Regions from separate parts of the Streptomyces aquilus genome, predicted to be linked through region 4. Evidence: riboswitches for the same ligand, from Rfam matches in the RefSeq annotation. Region 4 holds a riboswitch; each other region holds the start of a gene.

Region 1 (4,840 bases), 4.1 Mb from region 4:
GTGCAGATCACCGGCGGTGCCGGGTACGACGAGTCGGGGCTGCTGAGGCTGGCGGCGGGTGAGTCGTTCACGACCCCCGTCTTCGCGGGGCTGTGGAGCGACGGCGGCTTCGGCGGCGCCAGCCGCGCGTGGCACGCCTACCAGCGGACGTACGTCGTCCCGGACGCCGAGCAGGACCGTCCGGTGCTGTTCAACTCCTGGGAGGCCACCGAGTTCGACATCTCCGAGGAGCAGCAGGGGAACCTCGCGCGGCGGGCCGCGGCCATCGGCGTCGAGCTGTTCGTCGTGGACGACGGCTGGTTCGGCGCCCGCACCAGCGACCGCGCCGGACTCGGCGACTGGACGGTCAACCGCGACCGCTTCCCGGGCGGCCTGAAGCCCCTCGCCGACTACGTGCACGGGCTCGGGATGCAGTTCGGCATCTGGGTCGAGCCCGAGATGGTCAACCCGGACAGCGACCTGTACCGGGCACACCCCGACTGGGTGCAGTTCCAGCCGGGACGAAAGCGGACGGAGCTGCGCAATCAGCTCGTCCTCAATCTCGCGCGCGAGGACGTCCAGGAGTACCTGTGGGGGCAGCTCGACGCCCTGCTGTCCAGCGCCCCGATCGACTACGTGAAGTGGGACTTCAACCGCTGCTTCACCGACGCGGGCTGGCCCGGCGACGCCTATCCGCAGCGGCTCTGGGTCGACCATGTGCACGCCTTCTATGCCCTGTTGGACCGGCTGCGGGCCGCCCACCCCGGCGTCGCCTTCGAGTCCTGCTCGGGCGGCGGCGGCCGCATCGACCTCGGCGTCCTGGGCCGTACGGACCAGGTGTGGACCTCCGACAACACCGACCCGCTCGACCGGCTCGCCATCCAGCACGGCTTCAGTCAGATCCACCCCGCGCGCGTGATGGCGGCCTGGGTCACCGACAGTCCGAACGCCATGCTCAACGGCCGGGTCAGCTCGCTGCGCTTCCGCTTCGTCAGCGCCATGGCAGGGGTGCTCGGTGTCGGCGGCGACCTCACCCGGTGGAGCGAGGAGGAGCTCGCCGAGGCCCGCGAGTGGGTGGAGCTCTACAAGGACATCCGGCCGCTCGTGCAGCGCGGCGACCAGTACCGGCTCCGGGCGCCGCAGGGCGACGGCCTGAGCGCCGTGCAGTACGTCCTCGGGGACGAGACCGTCGTCCTGGCCTGGCTCCAGTCGCAGCGGTACGGCGAACCCGTTCCGGCGCTGCGGCTGCGCGGGCTCGACCCGAAGGCGTCGTATGAATGCCGTGAAACGGGCGAAATTCACAGAGGTGCCGTATTGCTGCATCACGGGCTGCGGGTGGGATTGCGGGGCGATCTGGATGCGGCAGTTCTACGGCTGCGTCGCATCTGAGCTTTCTGTCCGAATTGGTGGCTTCCGTAGCCTTCATTCCAACTCGCTCTGGAATAAGGGAAGCTGTGCGAACGGCACGTGAGCAGCGTCATATCGGTGACCCTGAGTCGTTCGTCATGTTCACGTAATTCGCTGTCAAAAGCTGGGTGATTGCGTTCCGGGAAGGCCCGCCAAAACACGGAGGGTGACCGTGAATTTCGCGGCGGATCAAGAGGAACGCAATCACCCTGGAACCTCTTACTTGTCCCTTTGCGTCTTCCTCGCTTACGTTCGCCACCAATCCGGACGGACGCCCAATCCTGCCGCCGACCGGAATCCGCACAACTCACCCGTGAACGGCAGGAGCGGGGGACCCACAGGTACAACCGCCTGGACCGGTCTTCCGGAACAGGCTTGGGGTTAAGTCGCACCTCGGTGCGTCCGGACATCTCCAGTCCGCACCCGACAGCTCACCTCGCAGGCGCCGGAGAGGAATTCGCCATGCCCGCGAAGGGTAAGCACCGCCGTCCGAAGTCCCAGCGCCTCACCCGCTCGATCGCCGTCGCCGGAACCGGTGGCGCCGCACTCGCCCTGCCTCTGATGGGGGCCGCAGGCGCCCACGCGGCCACCGGTCAGTCCGTGGCGCAGTCGGTTTCGGAAAAGGCCGTCCGGTCCGTTCCGGTCGCCGCGAAGACGGCCACCGAGAAGGCCACGCAGAAGAAGGGCGCCGCGAACACCGCGACCGTGCGCACCTATTCGGTGAAGGCCGGTGACTACCTCTCGAAGATCGCCGACGAGCAGAACGTCACCGGCGGCTGGAAGAAGCTGTACTCGGACAACCGTGAGGCCGTCGGTTCCGACCCCTCGCTCATCCACCCCGGCCTGAAGCTCACGCTGGGCAAGAAGGCGGCGGCGAGCACGGACAGGTCCGCCGGCTCCGAGAAGTCCACGAGCACCGAGAAGTCCTCGTCCTCCTCGAACGCGACGACCGCCACCCAGAGCAGCGAGTCCGCCGGCACCGGCAGCTCCAGCGGCTTCACCCTGCCCGTCTCCGGCGCCACCGTCGGCACGGGCTACCACGTGGCCGGCAGCATGTGGTCCAGCGGCTACCACACGGGCGTCGACTTCGTCGTCCCGACCGGCACCTCGCTGAAGGCCGTGGGCGCGGGCACCGTCGTCTCCGCCGGCTGGGGCGGCGCGTACGGCAACCAGGTCGTCATCCGGCTCGCCGACGGCTACTACGCGCAGTACGCCCACCTGTCCGCGCTCTCGGTCTCGGCCGGCCAGACCGTCACCGAGGGGCAGCAGGTCGGCCTCTCCGGTGCCACCGGCAACGTGACGGGTCCGCACCTCCACTTCGAGATCCGGACGACGCCGGACTACGGCTCGGACATCGACCCGGTCGGGTACCTCCGTTCGAAGGGCGTCGCCGTCGGCTGACGCTCCCCCCGATGCCACCGAAGGCCGGATCCCGATCCCCGGGTCCGGCCTTCGGTGTCGGGTCTTGCCGTTTCATGATCGGTTCATTGCGGTCTTGTGGCGCGGCTGCCCAAAGCGTCGACAGGGAGGCGAGGGTGGGACCACAGTGATCTCCGAAGCGATGCAAGCGCTTTCTGACCGTCATGGCATCCGCACCCGCATCCGGAGGTCCCCGTGCCCGGCGTCGACCGACGCACCGTCATCAAGGGCGCCGCAGCCGCGGCCGCCGCGGCCCAGTTCTCCTGGGCACTGTCCCGCACCGCCGCCGCGGCGGACGCCGACGACACCGAACTGCACTGGCTGGAGGGCTCGGCGCCCGACGTCCACGCCGGTGCCACCTGGGGCGTGCCGTGGGCGCGCGGGGCGTACCGGCCGGAGCAGTCCTTCCGGCTGACGACCGCCGCGGGCGACGACGTCCCCGTCCAGAGCTGGGTCACCGGCTACTGGCCTGACGGCTCGGTGAAGTGGACGGCGCACGCCCTCGCACCCGGCGCGCCGAAGGCCTCCGCCTACAAGCTCGCGGCGGGCACTCCGGCCGCGCCGGAGCAGCAGGTCACGGTCACCCGGTCCGCGGGCCGCGTCGAGGTGTCGACCGGCGTCATCACCGCCGTGTTCGGCGCCAAGGGCTCCGACACCGTCGTACGGAGTGTGCGGCGCGGGTCGGCCGAGATCGCCCGGAACGGCAAGCTGGTCGCCCTGCGGCAGGAGTCGGTGCGGGAGGGCGCGGACCTCTCGCACTTCGCCGGCCGGGTCGAGAAGGTCGAGGTGGAGCAGGACGGTCCGGTCCGGGCCGTCGTCCGCGTCGAGGGCCGGCACCGCGACGGCGGGCGGGCCTGGCTGCCGTACACCCTGCGCTTCTCCTTCTTCGCCGGTGCCGACTCCTTCCGTCTGGTGCACACCTTCGTCTGGGACGGCGAGCAGACGCCGGGCTCGGATCAGGGGGACTTCCTGCGCGGTCTGGGCGTCCGCTTCACCGTGCCGCTGAGCGACCGGCCCTACGACCGCCATGTGCGGTTCGCCGACTCCGGCGGCGGTCTGTTCAGCGAGGCCGTCCAGGGCATCACCGGGCTGCGCCGCGACCCCGGAGCGGCGGTGCGCGCGGCCCAGATCGCCGGTGAGCGGCTGCCCGCCACCTCGACCTGGGACCCCCGGGTCGCCGACCGCCTCGCCTACATCCCGGCCTGGGGCGACTACACCCTGACCCAGCCCAACGCCGACGGCTACACCGTCCGCAAGCGCACCAAGGCCGGCTACGGCTGGATCCACGCCGCGGCCGGCCGCCGTGCCGGAGGCCTCGGCTACGTCGGCGGTGCGAGCGGCGGACTCTCCTTCGGACTACGGGACTTCTGGCAGCGCCACCCGGCCCAGCTGGACGTACGCGGAGCGGCGGGAGACGCCGCCGAGGCCACCGTATGGCTGTACTCGCCGGAGGCCCAGCCGCTCGACCTGCGCTTCTACCACGACGGGTTGGGGCAGGACACGTACGAGGAGCAGTCCGACGGCGGACTGGAGATCACGTACGAGGACTACGAGCCGGGCTTCGGCACCCCGTACGGCATCGCGCGGACGAGTGAACTGACCTTCTGGGCCGTCGAGAAGACCCCTTCCGCCGATGTTCTCGCCGCGCAGGCCGCCGCCGTCGCGACCCCGCCGCTGCTCGCCGCGACGCCCCAACGACTGCATGCTGCCGGGGTGTTCGGCGACTGGGCGCCCGTCGACCGGTCCAGCGCGGCGCGTTCGGCGATCGAGGACCACCTCGACGACCTGTTCGCCTACTACCGCGACCAGCGTGAACAGCACCGCTGGTACGGCTTCCTCGACTACGGCGACGTCCAGCACACCTACGACAACGACCGGCACGTCTGGCGGTACGACGTCGGCGGATACGCCTGGGACAACTCGGAGTTGGGCACCGACCTCTGGCTCTGGTACCACTTCCTGCGCACCGGGTCCGCCGAGGTGTTCCGGTTCGCGGAGGCGATGACCCGGCACACCGGCGAGGTCGACGTCTACC
Region 2 (4,840 bases), 1.6 Mb from region 4:
TGTGCGGGCTCCCCTCCGACTCTCAACCGGAGCCGCCGTCAACTCCCAACCGGAGTCGCCGTCGACGGATGTGAAAGCTGCGGCCGTCCGGTTCGCGTCGAGTCGCCGGGGGATTCCATCCGTATTCTCTGATCATGGCCGCACCCACCGCATATTCACTCGTCGCCACTGACCTGGACGGGACCCTCCTCCGGGGCGACGACACGCTCTCCGACCGGTCGCTCGCCGCACTCGCGCGGGTGACGTCGGCCGGGGCCCGGCATCTGGTGGTGACCGGCCGACCGGCCCCGAGAGTGCGGCCGCTCCTCGACGACCTCGGCAGCACCGGACTCGCGGTGTGCGGGCAGGGCGCGCAGGTCTACGACGCCGGCGTGGACCGTCTGCTGTGGTCGGTCACCCTGGACCGGGAGTTGGCCGAGACCGCGCTCGGCAAGATCGAGGCCGAGGTGGGGCAGGTGTACGCGGCCGTGGACCAGGACGGGGTCGACGGGCTCACGCTCATCGAGCCGGGGTATCTGATGCCGCACCCGACGCTGCCCGCCGTGCGGGTGGGCCGCCGCGACGACCTGTGGTGCGAGCCGATCAGCAAGGTGCTGCTGCGCCACCCGGCCCTGACCGACGACGAGTTGGCGGCGACCGCGCGCGGAGTCGTCGGTTCCCTCGCCACGGTGACGATGTCGGGCCCCGGCACCGTCGAACTCCAGCCATGCGGCATCACCAAGGCGACGGGCCTCGCGCTGGCCGCCGAGTACCTCGGCCTGGGCCCGCGGGACACCCTCGCCTTCGGCGACATGCCCAACGACATCCCCATGTTCGACTGGGCGGCCCACGGCGTCGCGATGGCCAACGCCCACCCCGAACTCAAGGCCGTGGCCGACGAGGTGACCTTGTCGAACGAGGACGACGGCATCGCCGTCGTCCTCGAAAGACTCTTCCACTAGGCCCCTGCGGAAGGCTCTTCAACCAGCCCTCGGCGAAAGGCTGTTCAAGCAGTCCCCGACGAGAGACTGTTCAATCAGCCCTCGGCAGACCTCAGTACGCGCCGTACACGTTGTCGATCGAGCCGTACACCGCGGCCGCGTAGTTGCAGGCCGCGGTGATGTTCGCGACCGGGTCGTAGGAGTCCCACGACGTGCCGGCCACGTGGTACGCGTTGAACGTCGGGTCGATCACCTGGAGCAGGCCCTTGGAGGGCGTGCCCGCGGCGGCGTTGGAGTCCCAGTTGTTGATGGCGTAGGGGTTGCCCGAGGACTCGCGGATGACGTTGCGGTAGATGCCGTCGTAGGTGCCGGGAATGCCGTTCTGCGCCATGACCTGGAGCGAGGCGCGGATCCAGCCGTCGAGGGTGTCGGAGTAGCCGAGCGAGGTGGCGGTGACCGTGGTCGTGGTGGCCGCGGACGCGGTGGTCGCGCCGACGACGGGGAAGGCGAGTGCGGCGACGGCGGCACCGGTGACGGCGAGCTTGCGGGACAGACGCATGACGAAGTTCCTCTCCGGCGCCTGCGAGGTGAGCTGTCGGGTTCGGGCGGGAGCTGCCCGGCCATGCCGAAGAAGGCATGACTTCACCCCAAGCCGTACCGGCGCGTCCGAAGACGTCCGGCCCGGCGACTTACCTGGGTCCCCCGCTCCTGCCGTGAAGTTCTCTGGGTGAGGTGAGCGGTCTACGGGCGGCGGCAGGATTCGGCGTCCGCCCGGGCCCGGAACGTATGCGACTGCACATGTCCGAAACAAGTACCGGATTCACAGATCGCACCTGTTGACCTTGGTGTCCGGCTTGCGCGCCCCGGAATTCCGGGGTTTTCGGACAGGGTGAGGGCAGGGTGAAGTGAGCCAACTCACCGCGGAGAACGAGAACGGCAAATCGGGCAATCAACCCTCAACTGGCGGTTAACCGGCGGTCCGTGGAATCCGCTTCTCCCAGGTCCGGTGGAAGACCACCTCACCGCTCTCGGTGCAGATCACCTCGTTGGACGTCAGGAACTCGGTCGCCGCACAGGTGATCTCCGAGCGGGTGCGGACGGTGGTGTCCCAGCCCAGCTCCGGCCGGTGCAGCCGGATCGACCAGTCCGAACGGGCGCGGGCCGACAGCGGGTCCGCCTCCTGGATCGTGTACGTCTCCAGCGCGTCCTCGGTGAACTCCAGGCCGTCGGGGTAGAAGCGGGTGCCGCCGTAGCGCGGGTCGACCTCCAGCCGCCACTCGCCCTTGGCGACATCCCGCACGACCAGCCGCTCGGGGCGGGGCTCGTCGAGGGTGGCCGGGTAGTTCACGCCCAGGGGTTCCGACTGCTCGGGCTCGCCGAAGCCGATGCCGGTGTCCGAGTCCACGTCATGTGTCCTGACCGGCAGTTCGAGGAAGCTGCCCGCCGGGTCCAGTGTGAAGCCGGCGTCGGACTCGGGCTGCGGCCAGATCCACGGCCAGTACGCGGAGGAGACCGCGAGCCGGATGCGGTGCCCGGGCGGGAAGACATGCCCGATGCCGTTCAGCTCGAAGACGACCTCCCCGCTCGCCCCCGGCTCCCACGGCACCGCCCGGTCCCGCCCGTGCCGCGCCGACAGGTTCAGCACGCCCCGGGTGACCAGCGTCGACGACCCGTCCGGCGCCACATCGCACAACCGTGCGATCACCTGCCCGCGCGGCACCTCGCACGTCACCCGCAACCGCACCCGGGGCCGCCCCAGCACCCACGTCTCCTCACCCACCGCGAACTCGAAGCAGGCCGACCGGGCGTCCTCCTCCCGCTGGTCCGGCGGCAGGTCGGCGTCGTTCCCGAACGGGAAGAAACGCCCGGCGTCCACGCCCGTGTGCTGCGGGGAGCGGACGAGGACAGGGGCGCCCTGGAGGCCGTACGAGACCGTCGTGACGTGCGGGGAGGGCCAGGCCGGCTCGCCGACCCAGCGGCCCGGGAGCGTGTCGTAGACCGTGGCGGGGCGGTGGGAGTCGCTGACCCAGGACCGCAGCAGGGGTTCCCGCAGGACGCCGGTGTCGACGCCCTTGAGGTGCTGGTCCCACCAGCGCAGGGTCTCCTGGAGGAAGCCGATCGCCGGGCCCGGCGGCAGCCCGCGGTCGGGGTACTGGTGGGACCAGGGGCCGATCAGCCCGCGGACCCGGTCCGGCGGCAGGTGCTCGACCAGCCTGAGCACCGTGTCGCGGTAAGGGTCGTGCCAGCCGCCCACCGCCAGGACCGCCGCGTCGATCGCGCCGTAGTCCTCGCAGACACTGCCGTGCCGCCAGTAGGCGTCCCTGGTCTGGTGGTCCAGCCACGTGTGGATGAACGGATCGACGTGCTCCAGGCGCTTGAGCCACATGTCCCGCCAGGCCAGGCCCGCGTACCGCGGGTCCGGCGGCCGGGAGACGAAGGCCAGCATGGTCGCGGCCCAGGCGTGCATGTCGACGGCGAGGACGGAACCTCCCATGTAGTGCACGTCGTTGTCATAGCGGTCGTCCGTGGAGCAGACCGTGACGACCGCCTTGAGCGGCTCGGGTGCGAGGGCCGCGATCTGGAGGGAGTTGAAGCCGCCCCAGGAGATGCCGAACATGCCGACCTTGCCGTCGCACCAGGGCTGCGCCGCCAGCCAGTTGACCACCTCGACCCCGTCGGCCAGCTCCGTCGCCGAGTACTCGTCCGTCGGCAGACCGCCGCTGTTGCCGTGCCCGCGGACGTCGACGCGCACGGAGGCGTAGCCGTGGCCCGCGTACCAGGGATGGCGCTGGAAGTCGCGGGGCGCGGTCCAGTCGGTCAGGCGGTAGGGCAGGTATTCGAGCAGAGCGGGTACCGGTTCCTGGGTGAGTGGTCGCCACACGCGCGCGTACAGCTGTGTCCCGTCCGGGAGCGGGATGCGCAGGTCCTCGTGGGTCGTCTCGTAGGGGAAGGACGTACGGATGTGCATGAGGATGATCCCGTTCGCTTCAGTGGACGGGGTGCATGGTGCGGCGCAGCCAGGGTGCCGCGGCCATCACCGCGAGGCCCGCGGCCACCGCGATCGCGCCGTTGACGCCGAAGTAGGCCGGGTGGGAGACGTCGTCGTAGAGCTTCACCGTCTGCGCCTGGATGCCGTTGGCGAGGGCGAGGGAGAGGAACCAGAGGGACATGGTCTGGCTGGAGAAGGCGGCCGGGGCGAGCTTGGTGGTGGCCGACATGCCCGAGGTCTCCAGGAGGATGTCGCCGAGCCCCAGCAGCAGGTACGACCCGACGATCCACCAGGCGGACATGAGGTAGTCGTCGGAGGAGTGCCCGGAGGTCGGCAGGACCATCAGCAGGAACGACAGACCGCCCAGCACGACGCCGATGGCGATCTTGTTGGAGGCGTGCGGCTGACCGCGCCCCATCCGCACCCACAGGGCGGCCACGAAGGGCGCGAGCCCGACCTCGAAGGCACCGAGCGCGGAGGCGTACCAGCTGGCCGGGAAGTCGAAGCCGAGGATCGTGGTCTCGGCGTTCGTCGAGGCCAGCAGCATCATCGTGCTGTAGGCCTGGAAGAGGATGAAGTTGAAAACCGTCGAGGCCAGGAAGAGGACGATGTACGGCTTCAGCCGGCCGCGTTCCTCGGCGGTGACCCGGGGGCTGCGGAACATCACCGCGAAGTAGACGACCGGCGCGATCACCGAGATCAGCGTGAGCAGGTCGACGAACCGGTCCATGGTCAGCCAGCCGACACCCCCGAGCAGCCCGGCGACCACGGCCACGACCACCACGCCCACGACGATCAGCCGCACCGCGCGCCCCATCGCCTCCGGCGCGAGCGCGAACTCGGCGGCGTGCTTGCGCCCGGCCAGGTGACGGCGCCCGGCGACGTACTGGATCAGCCCGAAGGTCATGCCGATCGCGGCGGCCGAGAAACC
Region 3 (4,840 bases), 600 kb from region 4:
GGACCTTGCGGCCCCGCTCGGTCTCCAGGTGCTTGCCGGCTCCGGCGGCCCGGGCGCCCTCCACCACCTCGCCGTCGCGGTACTTGCCGGTGAGGAACCCGGAGGCGAGCGCGAAGTAGGGGACGGCGGCGAGGCCGGTGCGCTCCGCCAGGTCCTGGAGCTCGCCCTCGTACGTCTCGCGCGAGACCAGGTTGTAGTGCGGCTGGAGCGCCACGTACCGGGCCAGGCCCTCGCGCTCGGAGAAGGCCAGCGACTTCTCCAGCCGCTCGGCCGAGATGTTGGACGCGGCGATGTGCCGCACCTTGCCCGCCGTCACCAGCTCGTCCAGCGCGCCGATGATCTCCTCGACCGGCACCTCGGGCTTGTCGAAGTGGGTGTAGTAGAGGTCGATGTGGTCGGTGCCCAGGCGGCGCAGGGAGGCGTCCGCGGCGGCCTTGATGTTGGCGGCCCGCAGGCCCTGGAACTCCGGGTGCTGGCTGACCTTCGTGGCGATCACGACGTCGTCGCGGTTGCCGCGCGCCTTGGTCCACTTGCCGATGATGGTCTCGGACTCGCCGCCCGAGTTCCCCTCCACCCAGTTCGAGTAGGAGTCGGCGGTGTCGAGGAAGTTGCCGCCCGCGGCGGCGTAGGCGTCGAGGACGGCGAAGGACTGCGCCTCGTCGGCGGTCCAGCCGAAGACGTTGCCGCCCAGGGAGAGCGGGAAGACCTCGAGATCGGACGTGCCCAGCTTGCGAAGAGAAGTCATGTACGGGATCAACACCTGCGCCGGAAGCCGGTATTCCGTACACAGCGGACCGGCAGCCCTGACGTCGGGGGGTGAGCGTCAGGACCGCCGGGGTTCAGAGAGAGGCGCGCCTCTGAGAGGTCAGGGGTTCAGGCCCTTGCTCCGCAGCCACGCCATCGGGTCGATGCCGGTGTCCGCACCGCCCGGGTGGACCTCCAGGTGCAGGTGGGCGCCGGTCACGTTGCCGGTCGCGCCGACGCGTCCGATGACGTCGCCGGTGCTGACCTTCTGGCCGACGCTGACGCTGATCGAGGACTGGTGGCAGAACCACAGCTCGGTGCCGTCGTCGAGGGTGAGGATCGTGCGGTAGCCGTAGGAGCCGGCCCAGCCGGCCTCCGTGATGGTGCCGCTGTGGATCGCCTTGATCAGCGTGCCCGTGGGGGCCGCGAAGTCGAGCCCGGTGTGGTAGCCGGAGGACCACAGCGAGCCGGCCTGACCGAAGGTCGAGGTGATCGTGTACGAGGAGGTCGGCAGCGTGAACTGCTTGGCGAGCTCGGCGAGGCGCTTGGCCTCGGCCTCCTTCGCGGCCTTCTCCTCGGCGGCCTTCTTCGCCGCGGCGGCGTCGTCGGCGGCCTGCTTGAGCGCGGCGGCCTCGGCCTTCGCGGTCTGCGTGGCGACCTCGGCCTCGGCGGCCAGCTGCGCCTTGTTGTCGACCTGGTTCTGCTGGCTCTCGGCCTGCGCCATGATCCGGTTGCGCAGCGCCTCACCGGCGTCCGAGCCGCTCTCGGCGGTCCGCGTGGCGCTGGTGGCCAGGCTGCTGAGGGCGGTGGCGGAACCCTTGGGGGCCTCGTCGTCACCGCCGAAGACGCCGCCCACGTTGGGCAGGTCGGGGATCGAGATGGAGACCGGCGGCTTGCCGGTGTTGGCGCTGGCCATGCCGCCCGCGCCGACGGCGGCTATGACACCGACGCCCAGGACCGTGGAGCTGCGGGCGAGTCCCCCGCCGCGCTGCTTGGCCACCCGGTGCTTGCCACGCGGCGGGCGGAGGGAGTCCTCGGTGGGATTCCAGACGTCCTGCGGGCCCTCGTCGTGGTGGTAGCTGCCGTAGCCGAAGGCATCGGTGCTGCGCTGGCTCGGCACGTACGGGGCCTCGGGGGCAGGCCGGTTTGACGCCACGTGGGCGTGCTCCTTTCCTTCCTTCTCGCCTACCGGGTTAGCTGACGGGTTCGGAGCAGGAAGGTCTCCTACGCGCGTATAACCGCCGTGCTGCCACGGCGACTTCCGCGTGATTCACCCCAAGTTGGTGGTTCCCCGGTTCCCTTGCGGGATTCGGCGCGTGCGCACGGAGCCGACTCTTGTGACGGCTGGGACGACCGCGCTGCGTTATCGAACGTTAATAGACCCGGGGTACGGATTCCAAGCTGTTCTGCTTGATCATTAACCTTTTTCGGCAGGACGTAGGGGTCATGGCCGGTGAAAAACGGGCGAGTTGACCCCGCCCCCGGAGACCCACAGGAGACTCACAGGTATTGACGGTATGTCAGTTGTTATGCGGAGGGCGCTCGCCTGATCACCGGCCGTGACATCGCCCATGTCTCCGACGGCCGGAAAGGGCCCGGACAACGACTCAGGGCCGGAATCCATTGATCTGGATTCCGGCCCTGGGCCTTCAGTAGCGGGGACAGGATTTGAACCTGCGACCTCTGGGTTATGAGCCCAGCGAGCTACCGAGCTGCTCCACCCCGCGTCGGTGAAACCAGCATACGCCATCCGCGGGACCCCTCGCGCCACCTTTACGTCGCCCCAGCTCACGAGCGGTTCTCAGCTGCCGGGATTGCCCGCGTGGGTCAGGGTCTCCCAGGAGACGAAGAGGTTGTCGGTACCGGCCGGGCGGGTCTCCTCGGCGAGCTTGTGGGCGGCCGGGACGGCCATGCCGAGGCGGTTCTCCAGGTGGTTGAGGGCGACCTCCAGGTCCGGCCCCATGTTCCGGTCCACCTTGCCGCCGCACAGCCACACGGGGGCGGACTCCCCGGCCTGGTACCGGGCGTGGAAGGCGAGGGCGCTCTTGAGCCGGTCCTTCACCTCGCCGTACAGGTCGATGCCCTGGTGCCAGGCGGTCTCGGCGATGTGGGCGGTGGCGGCGACGGAGTAGCCGACGTGCTTGAAGTTGCGGCAGGTCTCCTGGGACATGCCGTCCTTGTACGTCCGCTGCCCGAACCAGTACGTCGTGAGCTTCTGCGGGGTGTTGACGGTCGACCCCTTGGGCGTGAGCGGCAGCTTGCCGTCCTTCGCCAGGTAGAAGTAGGCGGGCACGCGCTCGCGGAACCGTTCCAGGGCGTGCTCGAAGGCCTTGCGGTCCTCCAGGAAGACGGCGATCCCGATGGCCGCGTCGGTCATCACGAGGTCCCAGTTGCCGTTGTAGTCGGGGACCTTGCGGGTGACGGTCGGCAGATACGCCGTGCGCAGCATGGTCTCGAACCGGGCGACCCGGTCCGCCGGCCAGCCCGCGCCGGGACTGTGCCGGACGATCTCGGCGGCCCGCGCCCACGTCGACCCGGCCCACCCGGTCTGCAACCCGGCGTCCTCCTCGGTGTGCCGCCGCATCGTCGCCGACCAGGCGTCCATGATCTCCCTGGCCTTCACGGCGTGCTGCTGCTTGCCGGTGATCCGGAACAGCAGGGCCTGGGTGTAGGCGGCGATGGCGTCCTCGCGCTCCTCGACACAGCCGTGCGCGGGCCGGTCGGCGTGGTCGCCACCGGGGCAGTCGACGCTGGCGTACGGCTCGGGCCGGTACTTGTACGCCCCGTACTTGCTGTCCCGCATGTCGAGGTAGGCCTTGAGCCACGGCTGCTTGCCCGCGGTGACGTTCTTCTTCACGGCCTCCAGCTGCGCCTCGCTGACGAGCACGCCGGGGTGGGTGAAGGCGGTGTCCGGGGGGAGGGCGCGGGCCATGGTGCGGGTGTCGGCGCCGGTCCCCGCGCAGGCGGTGGCGAGGAGCGGGGCCAGCAGGAGAGCGGCGGTGAGTCGGGGCCTCATAGGGGAAGCGTGGACCGGGGGTTGCCGGGGCGCAGGATCTGTTGGTCCGATCGGTCGGCCGAGGCCACGGCCGCCGTGGTCGCGGCCGGCTGACGTTACGACAGCAGGTGCTCGTTCGGCGCCTTCGCCCGCTCCTCGTACTCCGGCAGTACGACGACGTCGACCCCGTGCGCCACCAGCAGCCCGTTCCCGTCCGCCGCCGTCACGAACGTGTCCGGCTCCCGCCAGGCCGTCACCACCCGCCGTACCCCGGCGTCGAGGATCAGCCGGGCGCACGGCGCGGGGCGGGAGGCACGGCGGGCGCAGGGCTCCAGGCTGCTGTAGACGGTCGCCGACGCCAGCCGGGGGTCGTGCGCGTCGATCTTCGCCAGGGCCGCCTCCTCCGCGTGGACGACGGGGTCGTCGCCCTCCCTCGAGTACCCGCGGGCGAGTTCCGTGCCGTCGGCGGCGACCACGACCGCGCCGACGCTGAACGCGGTCCGGGAGGGCGGGCAGAGCGTCGCCAGTTCGCAGGCCAGGCGGAGCCAGTGGTGGTCGGCGGGCGTGGCGCGCGGGCCGGTGCCGGGGGCCGTGGGTTCGTAGCGCATGAGGACCACGTCCTCGATCCGCCGGGTCTCCACCAGCCGCAGCCGGCCGCCCTGGTAGCCGCCGGGCCCGAAGAGGCGGGGCGCCTCCGGGGTGCCGACGAACAACGGGGCCAGCACCAGCTGGAGTTCGTCGGCGAGGCCCAGCTGGAGGAGCTGGGTGTGGATGCGGCCGCCGCCCTCGACCATGAGGCGGTCCACGCCCCGGGCGGTGAGGTCGGCCAGGAGCCGGTGCCAGTCGAGGTCGGCGCCGAGGGAGACGACGTCGGCGGCGAGGCCGTGCGCCTCGGCACGCTCGGCGCCCTTGTCCGTCGTGTAGACGACCTTGTCGCCGCCCGTGTGCCAGAACCGCGCCTGCGGGTCCAGGTCGCCCGAGCCGCTGACCGTGACCTTCAGGGGGTACTCCGGCTTGCCCGCCGCCACCCGGGCCGCGCGGCGCTCCGCGGAGTTCACCAGCAGGCGCGGGTTGTCGGCGCGGATGGTGCCGGCGCCGATC
Region 4 (4,840 bases):
CGGCATTAACTTGTGACAAGTGATCGTCTGCCGATACGTTCACCAACCAGCGTGGCGCCCAGCCTCACCCGCCACGCCGGTCACCGCTGTCTCGCGAAAGGTCCCCGCATGCTCTCCGGGAACGGTCGTCACCGTCGCCCCCGCCAGGCTCCGGCACTTCTCGTCGCGGCCGGAGTGACCGGCTCCGCCATCGCGATCCCGCTGCTCGCCGCCACCGGCGCGAGCGCGGCCGACGGCGGCACCTGGGACAAGGTCGCCAAGTGCGAGACGGACGGCTCCTGGAGCCAGAACAACGGTGACGGTTCCTACGGCGGGCTCAGCCTCTCGCAGGAGAACTGGGAGAAGTACGGCGGCCTCGACTACGCCCCGAGCGCCGACCTGGCCAGCCGCAACCAGCAGATATCCGTCGCCGAGAAGGTCCTCGCCGACCAGGGTGTCGGCGTCTGGGGCGCCTGCGGGCTGCTGAACGGGCTCAGCAAGGACTCGGGCTCGGCCGATGTCGACACGGGCGTCGGGACCGGTTCGTCCTCGGCGTCCGGATCCGGCGCGGAGTCCGATACGTCCGGATCGGGATCGGAATCATCCGGGTTGCCCAACTCCGCGGAGTCCGGCTCGTCGGACGATGCTTCCGGTGACGCCTCCACCGACGCCTCTCCCTCGCCCTCCACCTCCACCGGCGCGGACAAGTCCGCCAAGTCGGATACGCCCGACTCCGGCTCGACCGCCTCACAGTCGCCCGACAGCTCGCCCACAGTCCCGGCGAATGAGGCCGAATCGGACAACTCATGGCAAGTGGGCGGCTCTTCGAACCTCGTCGACATCGGCGCCCTCGGCGGCGACAACAAGAGCGACAACAAGAGCGACAACAAGAGCGACGCCAAGAGTGATCCCGCGGGCGAGACCGGCACCGGCCGGCACCGTGGCCCGAGCGCCGACGAGAAGGCGTACACCGTCCGCGAGGGCGACACGCTCGCCTCCATCGCCGACTCCCTTGGCCTCGACGGCGGATGGCGCCACCTCTACGCCGCGAACGAGCAGGTCATCGGTCCCGACCCGAGCGCCATCATGCCCGGTCAGACCCTCGTAGTCGGGGCTGAATAGGGCGAAAAGCGACGGGAGTTCGCGTCACGCTTCGCGCTGAATGTCCGGTTTGGCGAAAGTGTGGGATGAGTCTCAGAAGCCCTGATCGTCTTTGAAATCCCCCGGGTTCCGTGTCTACGGTCAACACCGCTCGTCACCACGAGCCCCGGCTGCCGCAACGCCGAATCCTGCCAGCGGCCGTACGGGAACAGTCGTCGCGTCAAGCGCCGTAGGCAGGAGCGGGGGACCCAAGGTAAGCGCCGGGCCCAGCAGTTCACGCTGGACCGGCTTGGGGTGAAGCCGCGCACCGCAGGGTGCGCGACCGGGCAACTCAACCGGCCCGAACCCGACAGCTCACCTCGCAGGCGTCGGTGAGGGGATCCACCATGCTGTTTTCCGGCAAGGGCAAGCACCGTCGTCCGTCCAAGGCCACCCGCGCCGCCGCGCTCGCCGGCGTCACCGGTGTCGCCATCGCCGCCCCGCTGATGGCGGCCGGCAACGCCTCCGCCGCCACCGCCTCCGAGTGGGACGCCGTCGCCCAGTGCGAGTCGGGCGGCAACTGGTCCATCAACACCGGCAACGGCTACTACGGCGGCCTTCAGTTCTCGGCCTCGACCTGGGCCGCGTACGGCGGCACCGCCTACGCCCCGCAGGCCAACCAGGCCAGCAAGGCGCAGCAGATCGCCGTCGCCGAGAAGGTGCTCGCCTCCCAGGGCAAGGGCGCCTGGCCGACCTGCGGTGTGGGCCTGTCCGGCGCCGCCTACAACGGTGGCGGCTCGTCGTCCTCCGGTTCCTCCAGCTCGTCGAGCGACAGCGGCACCAGCACCCGCTCCTCCGAGCAGTCGGCCTCCCGCTCCTCGGAGCGCACGGCCGCGAAGAAGACCGTCACCACCCCGACCGGCAAGAAGGTCAAGAAGGGCGACGGCGAGTACAAGGTCGTCAAGGGTGACACCCTCAGCTCGATCGCGGAGAAGCACAAGGTCAAGGGCGGCTACCAGACGCTGTTCAAGCTGAACAAGGACATCATCGAGGACGCGAACCTCATCTACCCGGGTCAGCAGCTGCACCTCAAGTGAGTCCTGCCTGAACCGCGGCGCCCTCACATCCGTGGTCCTCTCATACTGAGGGCCTCGTGAGGGTCCCCCCGTCCCCACGGGCTCCCCGCTCCGGTGCGTGTTCCCCCGTACGCACCGGAGCGGGGTTTTTTGCGCCGCGTTTTGTACGTGGTTTCTTGAACCGTCTTTGTTCCGTTCGGAAACAATTTACGATCGGTTCTGTCCACGGGGCGGTCCACGCGGTGGCCGATCGCCCGGAGCCGGTTAGGCTCGTCTCGCAGAGTCGCTGCGGCAGTGCCGTAGCCGCGTCACATCCCAAGAAGGAGATGCTCGTGCCGTCCATCGACGTCGTCGTAGCCCGGGAAATCCTGGACTCCCGAGGCAACCCCACGGTCGAGGTCGAGGTCGGCCTCGACGACGGCAGCACGGGTCGTGCCGCCGTCCCCTCCGGCGCCTCCACGGGCGCCTTCGAGGCCATCGAGCTCCGCGACGGTGACCCGAACCGCTACCTCGGCAAGGGCGTCGAGAAGGCCGTCCTCGCCGTCATCGAGCAGATCGGCCCGGAGCTGGTCGGCTACGACGCCACCGAGCAGCGGCTGATCGACCAGGCGATGTTCGACCTGGACGCCACCGACAACAAGGGCTCCCTCGGCGCCAACGCCATCCTCGGCGTCTCCCTCGCCGTCGCCCACGCCGCCTCCGAGGCCAGCGACCTCCCGCTCTTCCGCTACCTGGGCGGCCCGAACGCGCACCTGCTGCCCGTTCCGATGATGAACATCCTGAACGGCGGCTCGCACGCCGACTCCAACGTGGACATCCAGGAGTTCATGATCGCCCCGATCGGCGCGGAGTCCTTCTCCGAGGCGCTGCGCTGGGGCACCGAGGTCTACCACACCCTCAAGAAGGTCCTGAAGAGCAAGGGCCTGTCGACCGGCCTCGGCGACGAGGGCGGCTTCGCGCCGAACCTCGAGTCCAACCGCGCCGCCCTGGACCTCATCCTGGAGGCGATCAAGGAGGCCGGTTACATCCCCGGCGAGCAGGTCGCCCTCGCCCTCGACGTCGCCGCCTCCGAGTTCTACAAGGACGGCAAGTACCAGTTCGAGGGCAAGGAGCGCTCCGCCGCCGAGATGACGGAGTACTACGAGGAGCTCGTCGCGGCCTACCCGCTCGTCTCCATCGAGGACCCGCTGTTCGAGGACGACTGGGCCGGCTGGAAGGTCATCACCGACAAGCTCGGCGACAAGGTCCAGCTCGTCGGCGACGACCTGTTCGTCACCAACCCGGAGCGTCTCGCCCGCGGCATCGAGGAGGGCACCGCCAACGCCCTCCTGGTCAAGGTGAACCAGATCGGCTCGCTCACCGAGACCCTGGACGCCGTCGAGCTCGCCCAGCGCAGCGGCTTCAAGTGCATGATGTCCCACCGCTCCGGCGAGACCGAGGACGTCACCATCGCCGACCTCGCCGTCGCCACCAACTGCGGCCAGATCAAGACCGGCGCCCCGGCCCGCTCCGAGCGCGTCGCCAAGTACAACCAGCTGCTGCGCATCGAGGAGATCCTCGACGACGCCGCGGTGTACGCCGGCCGCTCGGCCTTCCCGCGCTTCAAGGGCTGACACCCTTAAAGCCCTCAAGGACAGCGTCGTACGTACGTCCCCGTACTCGGTCCCGTACCGTGTGCGGGGACGTACGCGCGTGTGAACGGGAGTGAGAGATGGCCGTCAAGGACCGGGACCGTTTCTCCACCGCGACCCGGATCCGGCTGCTCGGCGAGCAGACCGCGGCCCGGGTCTACCGCTCCCAGACCAAGCGGCAGGCCCGCCGCTCGCGGCTCACCGGCCGCGCGGCGCTGCTCGCGCTGGTGCTGTGCTCGCTGATCGTCGCGCTCGCGTACCCGATAAGGCAGTACGTCTCCCAGCGCGCCGACATCGCCGATCTCCAGCGGGAGCAGGACCAGGCACGGCAGCGCGTCGAGCAGCTGCGCGACCTCAAGGCGCGGTGGCAGGACGACGCGTACGCCGAGCAGCAGATCCGGCAGCGGCTGCACTATGTGATGCCGGGGGAGACGGGGTTCGTCGTCGTCGACCCGGGCGCGGCCCAGCAGTCGCGCGCCGACCTGGGGGCGGCGGACCGCCCCTGGTACTCGAACGTCTGGGACGGGGTCGACAAGTCCGACGCCTCCGACCAGTAGACCGACAGAGGAAATCAGTAACAGGCATGCAAACGCCCCCGCCCACCACCCCGCGCACCGAGCCGACCGACGCCGACGTCGAGGCCTTCAAGCAGCAGCTCGGGCGTCCGCCGCGCGGGCTGCGCGCCATCGCGCACCGGTGCCCCTGCGGGCAGCCGGACGTGGTGGAGACGGCCCCCCGGCTGCCCGACGGCACGCCCTTCCCGACGCTGTACTACCTGACGTGCCCGAAGGCGAACTCCGCGATCGGGACGCTGGAGGCGAACGGCGTGATGAAGGAGATGACCGAGCGCCTGCAAACCGATCCGGAGCTGGCCGCCGCGTACCGCGCCGCGCACGAGGACTACATCCGGCGGCGTGACGAGATCGAGGAGCTCAAGGGCTTCCCGAGCGCGGGCGGCATGCCGGACCGGGTGAAGTGCCTGCACGTGCTGGTCGGCCACTCCCTGGCCGCCGGGCCGGGTGTGAACCCGCTGGGCGACGAGGCGATCGCGATGCTGCCGGAGTGGTGGCGCAA

The links. Region 4 has a riboswitch for cyclic di-AMP ahead of EJC51_RS21125 (LysM peptidoglycan-binding domain-containing protein). Riboswitches for the same ligand answer to the same signal wherever they lie in the genome.
Region 1: it holds a riboswitch for cyclic di-AMP, as region 4 does, so the genes downstream of both, EJC51_RS39540 (M23 family metallopeptidase) here and EJC51_RS21125 (LysM peptidoglycan-binding domain-containing protein) in region 4, are expected to answer to the same signal.
Region 2: it holds a riboswitch for cyclic di-AMP, as region 4 does, so the genes downstream of both, EJC51_RS28665 (transglycosylase SLT domain-containing protein) here and EJC51_RS21125 (LysM peptidoglycan-binding domain-containing protein) in region 4, are expected to answer to the same signal.
Region 3: it holds a riboswitch for cyclic di-AMP, as region 4 does, so the genes downstream of both, EJC51_RS23735 (M23 family metallopeptidase) here and EJC51_RS21125 (LysM peptidoglycan-binding domain-containing protein) in region 4, are expected to answer to the same signal.

What each region holds. Positions count from the first base shown of each region.
Region 1 is NZ_CP034463.1:8,650,718-8,655,557, forward strand. It holds gene EJC51_RS39535 (alpha-galactosidase) at 1-1,368, shown strand, start outside; cyclic di-AMP (ydaO/yuaA leader) riboswitch at 1,676-1,846, shown strand; gene EJC51_RS39540 (M23 family metallopeptidase) at 1,849-2,787, shown strand; gene EJC51_RS39545 (exo-rhamnogalacturonan lyase family protein) at 3,001-4,840, shown strand, end outside.
Region 2 is NZ_CP034463.1:6,212,340-6,217,179, forward strand. It holds gene EJC51_RS28660 (HAD family hydrolase) at 135-941, shown strand; gene EJC51_RS28665 (transglycosylase SLT domain-containing protein) at 1,033-1,479, opposite strand; cyclic di-AMP (ydaO/yuaA leader) riboswitch at 1,483-1,665, opposite strand; gene EJC51_RS28670 (CocE/NonD family hydrolase) at 1,888-3,888, opposite strand; gene EJC51_RS28675 (peptide MFS transporter) at 3,908-4,840, opposite strand, start outside.
Region 3 is NZ_CP034463.1:5,189,977-5,194,816, forward strand. It holds gene EJC51_RS23730 (aldo/keto reductase) at 1-745, opposite strand, end outside; gene EJC51_RS23735 (M23 family metallopeptidase) at 866-1,900, opposite strand; cyclic di-AMP (ydaO/yuaA leader) riboswitch at 1,912-2,069, opposite strand; tRNA gene EJC51_RS23740 (tRNA-Met) at 2,398-2,471, opposite strand; gene EJC51_RS23745 (alginate lyase family protein) at 2,546-3,760, opposite strand; gene EJC51_RS23750 (dihydrofolate reductase family protein) at 3,856-4,840, opposite strand, start outside.
Region 4 is NZ_CP034463.1:4,594,362-4,599,201, reverse strand. It holds gene EJC51_RS21130 (LysM peptidoglycan-binding domain-containing protein) at 109-1,101, shown strand; cyclic di-AMP (ydaO/yuaA leader) riboswitch at 1,296-1,463, shown strand; gene EJC51_RS21125 (LysM peptidoglycan-binding domain-containing protein) at 1,467-2,156, shown strand; gene eno (phosphopyruvate hydratase) at 2,462-3,748, shown strand; gene EJC51_RS21115 (FtsB family cell division protein) at 3,847-4,323, shown strand; gene EJC51_RS21110 (DUF501 domain-containing protein) at 4,350-4,840, shown strand, end outside.